DNA from 2 places in the Thermus oshimai DSM 12092 genome. Region 1 is predicted to be linked to the other one. Evidence: riboswitches for the same ligand, from Rfam matches in the RefSeq annotation. Region 1 holds a riboswitch; the other holds the start of a gene.

Region 1 (2,375 bases):
GGAGCTTTACGTGGAGGACGTGGGGGACCTTAGGGCGCCCCCCCTTCTCGTCCTGCACGGGGGCCCGGGGGGGAACGCCTACGCCCTGCGGGAGGGCTTGGGGGAGTACCTCCAGGGCTTCCGGACCATCTACTTTGACCAGCGGGGCTCGGGCCGGAGCCTGGAGCTTCCCCAAGACCCCCGGCTTTTCACCGTAGATGCTCTGGTGGAGGACACCCTGGCCCTGGCCGAGGCCTTGGGCCTGGAGCGCTTCCACCTCCTGGCCCACGGCTTCGGGGCCCTCGTGGCCCTGGAGGTCCTCCGCCGCTACCCCGGGGTGGAGGGGGTTTTGCTCCTAGGCCCCTGGGTGAACTTCCCCTGGCTGGCGGCCCGGCTGGCGGAGGCCGCGGAGCTTAGCCCCCTTCCCGACCCCGAGGCCAACCTGAAGGCCGCCCTGGAGAGGGCGGAGCCCAAGGCCCTCTTTGACCGCCTCATGTTCCCCACCCCCCACGGCCGCCTGGAGTACGAGTGGGTGGTGGAGGGCTCGGGGATCCTGGGCCCGGACGCCCCCGCCCTGGCCTTTTACCAGAATGGCCTCTGGCGCCTGGACTACACCCCTTACCTCCGCCCCGCTAGGCGCCCGGTGGAGGTCATCGTGGGGGAGCAGGACGGCACCAGCTACCCCTACGCGGAGGAGGTGGCGGAGAGGCTTTCCGCGGGCCTTCAGGTCCTTCCGGGGGCAGGCCACTACCCCTGGATAGACGCCCCCGAGGCCTTTGAGGCCGCCCTTGCGCGGGCCCTCAGGGCCTTGGTGGGAAGCCCCACCGGCGCGGGGGAGTAGAATAGGCCTCGTCACCGGGGGTGCCCCTCCTTGGGGCTGAGAGAGACCCTTGGAACCTGATCCGGGTAATGCCGGCGTAGGGAAGGTGACGCCCTCCCGGTGACAGGAGGGTTGCCATGAAAAGGTTCCTTTCGGTCTTGGTCCTGTTGGCCCTGGCCCTGGCCCAGGAGGTTACGCTCCTCACCCACGAGAGCTTCTCCCTGGACAAGGCGCTCATCGCCCAGTTTGAACGGCAGACGGGCCTTAAGCTCCGCGTCCTCAAGGCGGGGGACGCGGGGGAGGTGCTGAACCGGGCCATCCTCACCAAGAGTGCCCCCATCGCCGACGTCCTTTACGGCCTGGACAACACCTTCCTCTCCCGGGCCCTGGAGGCGGACATCCTCCTGCCCTACCGGAGCCCGGAGATTAAAAACCTCAAGGCCACGCTCCTCCTGGACCCCACCTTCCGGGCCCTTCCCGTGGACTACGGCTGGGTGAGCCTGAACTACCACAAGGCCTACTTCCAGGACCGCCCCCTCCCCAAGACCCCTTCCGACCTCACCCGGCCGGAGTACGCGAGGCTTCTCGTGGTGCAGAACCCCGCCACCAGCTCCCCGGGCCTGGCCTTCCTCATGGCCACCGTGGGCCGCTTTGGGGAGGACGGGTACCTGGACTTCTGGGCGGCCCTCAGGGACGGGGGCGTGCGGGTGGCCAAGGGCTGGAGCGAGGCCTACTACACCCACTTCAGCCTCTACAAGGGGGACCGGCCCCTGGTGGTCTCCTACACCACGAGCCCCGCGGCGGAGGTCTACTACTCCGAGGGGCGGTACCGGGAGCCCCCCACGGGGAACCTCTTCCCCGAGCTCGCCTTCTTCCAGGTGGAGTTTGCGGGCATCCTGAAGGGGACGAAAAACCTCGAGGGGGCCCGGAAGCTCATAGACTGGCTCCTCTCCCGCCCCGTGCAGGAGAACCTGCCCACGGAGATGTGGATGTACCCCGCCCGGCGGGACGCCAGGCTCCCCGAGGTCTTCCGCTTCGCCCCCGAGCCCTTGGGCAGCGTGCGCCTGGACCCGGGGCGCATGGCGGAGGGCCGGGAGCGCTGGATTGAGGAGTGGACCAAGGTGGTCCTCCAGGGGCAAAGCCCGGAGGCGGTGCGGAGGGCCCGGCGCTGAGCGCCCCGCCGGAGCTTGCGCTTCGGCGGGGGCCCCAAAGGTGGGTTCCTTTCTCCCACCTTGTGGAGATGGTTAGGAGCATGTTCCTTTGAGGTTCCTCCCCCTTTACCTCTTCCTGGCCTTCGCCCTCTTCTACCCCCTTCTTTCCCTCCTCCGCCTGGGGGTGGGGGAGGGGGTTGTTAGGGTCCTCCAGAACCCCTACTACCTGGGGCGCTACCTCTTTAGCCTGGAGTACGGCCTCCTTTCCGCCGGGCTTTCCCTGGCCCTGGCCCTGCCCCTCGCCCTGCTTTTCCGCCACCGTTTTCCCGGGCGGGAGGTCCTCCTCGCCCTCACCCTCCTCCCCTTCGTCCTCCCCACCCCGGTGGTGGCCCTGGCCCTTTTGGCCCTGGCGGGGCCCAGGGGCC
Region 2 (2,375 bases), on a different contig from region 1:
TCGGTCCCCTTATGACCTAGGTGTGAAGTGGACCGCGTCGGGCCAGGTGGCGGAGCTCCTGGTGGACTGGGACAACGGCAGGGCCACCCTTTGGCCTCACGATCAGAGCGGCCAGAGCTGGGAAGCCCCCCAGGCGGCCCAGGCCCATATGACCTTAGGGGACGATGAGGTTGGCCACGCTGACTTTGAGGCCACCTGGTATAACTGCAGCGCCGCCAGCACCTACATCCTGGAACCCACCCGGCTTGCTTTCTCTGGCTACCTTGGCCAGACAGCCCAGCTCAACTGGGATGCCTCCTACCAGCTTACCGAAGGCGCCCAGGACCGGATCCAAGCTGCGCTTGACCTCTCCACCCAGGGCACCAATCCCACTTCCGGCCTCTCCCTGGAGCTCACCCTGAACGGGCAGCTTACCCGGGGTGCCAACTGCTTCACCCAGAGCTTCCAGCCCCAAAGCGGTTCCTTCACCCTGACCTCCCAGGTGGGTTCGGAGAACATGGTCTTCCAACTCCAGGTCACCAACGTTCAGTGGAACCCCGACGGCCGACCCATTCGGGTGGATCTGAACGGCTACGTGGACCACAACAACCAGCGGGCGGTGAGCTTTAGCGGGTATCTCGATGAAGAAGACCTGAACGGCACGGATCCCTGCCCTGGGGAGGACGTAACCCTTACTTTCCGCGACGGATCGGTTAGCCTAGAGGCATGGCTCCAGGACCAGGGTGCCTGCCGGCCGTAGAGGGGTGGGGGTAGCCCTGGGGTTAACCGAGCTTTGAGCTAGGCCGGCCAGTTTGAGGGGTTGGGCCCGGTTCCTCCGAAAGGGGGCCGGGCCCAGAGTGTGTCCACCCCCCTTTTCCGCCCCACCCCTCTGCTATAGTGGAGGGGACAGGCTAGGGGTGCCCCAATGGAGGGGCTGAGAGCTGGGTCCTTCCCAGCAACCCTTGGAACCTGATCCGGGTAATGCCGGCGGAGGGAAGCCTATGCGGAAGACCCCCCACACAACCCACCCCTTCCTCAGGCCGCGTGGGCCTCGGCCGCCGGCCTGAGGGGGTGAAAGGTTGCTCGGCAGGCTCTATTTGGTGGTGACCCCGCGCCCGGGCTGGACCTTTGAGGAGACCTTGGCGCGCACGGAGAGGGCCCTGGCCGGCGGGGTGGAGGTTTTGCAGCTTAGGGCCAAGGACTGGGAGGCGAGGCCCACCCTGGCCCTAGGGGAGAGGATGCTGGCCCTGGCCCGGCGCTACGGGGTGCCCTTTTTCCTCAACGACCGGCCCGATCTGGCGGCCCTCCTGGGGGCGGACGGGGTCCACCTGGGCCAGGGGGACCTGACCCCGGAGGAGGCCCGGCGGTTCTTCGGGGGCCTCTTGGGCCGCTCCACCCACGCCCCGGAGCAGGCCCTAAGGGCCCTTAGGGAGGGGGCGGACTACCTCTCCGTGGGGCCCATCTGGGAGACCCCCACCAAGCCCGGGCGGAAGGCGGCGGGGCTTTCCTACGTGCGCTGGGCCGCGGAAAACCTGGGGGAGAAGCCCTGGTACGCCATCGGGGGGATCAGCCTGGAGAACCTGGACCAGGTCCTGGAAGCAGGGGCCCAAGGGATCGTGGTGGTCCGGGCCATCCTGGACGCGGAGGACCCCGAGGGGGCGGCCCGGGCCTTCCGGAGGAGGCTCTATGGTCTTCCTTAACGGCAAGCCCCTGCCCCTCGAGGGCAAGACCCTGAAGGAGGTCCTGGCGGAGCTGGGCGTGGAGCCCGAGCGGGTGGCCGTCCTCCTCAACGAGGAGGCCTTTCCCGGCCACGCCCTCCCCGAGCGCCCCCTGGAGGAGGGGGACGTGGTGGAGGTGGTGGCCCTGATGCAAGGAGGCTAGATGGACGCCTGGAGGGTAGGGAAGAGGGAGCTTAGAAGCCGCCTCATCCTGGGAAGCGGCAAGTTCAAGGACTTTGGGGTCATGCGGGAGGCCATAAGGGCCGCGGGGGCGGAGGTGGTCACGGTCTCCGTGCGCCGGGTGGAGCTCAAGGCCCCGGGGCACGTGGGCCTCCTGGAGGCGTTGGAGGGGGTCACCCTCCTCCCCAACACTGCAGGGGCAAGGACGGCGGAGGAGGCCCTGCGCCTCGCCCGCCTGGGCCGGATCCTCACCGGGGAGGACTGGGTGAAGCTGGAGGTCATCCCCGACCCCACCTACCTCCTTCCGGACCCCCTGGAAACCCTAAAGGCGGCGGAGCGGCTTCTTGAGGAGGGCTTCACCGTCCTCCCCTACATGGGGCCGGACCTGGTGCTGGCCAAGCGCCTCGCCGCCCTGGGCACGGCCACGGTCATGCCCCTCGCGGCCCCCATCGGCTCGGGCTGGGGGGTGAGGACCCGGGCCCTTTTGGAGCTCTTCGC

The links. A riboswitch is a leader RNA that binds a small molecule or an ion and turns the genes downstream of it on or off. The one in region 1 is predicted to bind thiamine pyrophosphate.
Region 2: another riboswitch for thiamine pyrophosphate. It lies ahead of thiE (thiamine phosphate synthase); the one in region 1 lies ahead of B043_RS0103995 (thiamine ABC transporter substrate-binding protein).

Annotation. Positions count from the first base shown of each region.
Region 1 covers NZ_KB890603.1:326,720-329,094, forward strand. The annotation lists gene B043_RS0103990 (alpha/beta fold hydrolase) at 1-820, shown strand, start outside; TPP riboswitch at 827-921, shown strand; gene B043_RS0103995 (thiamine ABC transporter substrate-binding protein) at 937-1,971, shown strand; gene B043_RS0104000 (ABC transporter permease) at 2,060-2,375, shown strand, end outside.
Region 2 covers NZ_KB890621.1:6,533-8,907, reverse strand. The annotation lists gene B043_RS0109410 (hypothetical protein) at 23-739, shown strand; TPP riboswitch at 883-992, shown strand; gene thiE (thiamine phosphate synthase) at 1,059-1,679, shown strand; gene thiS (sulfur carrier protein ThiS) at 1,666-1,860, shown strand; gene B043_RS0109395 (thiazole synthase) at 1,861-2,375, shown strand, end outside.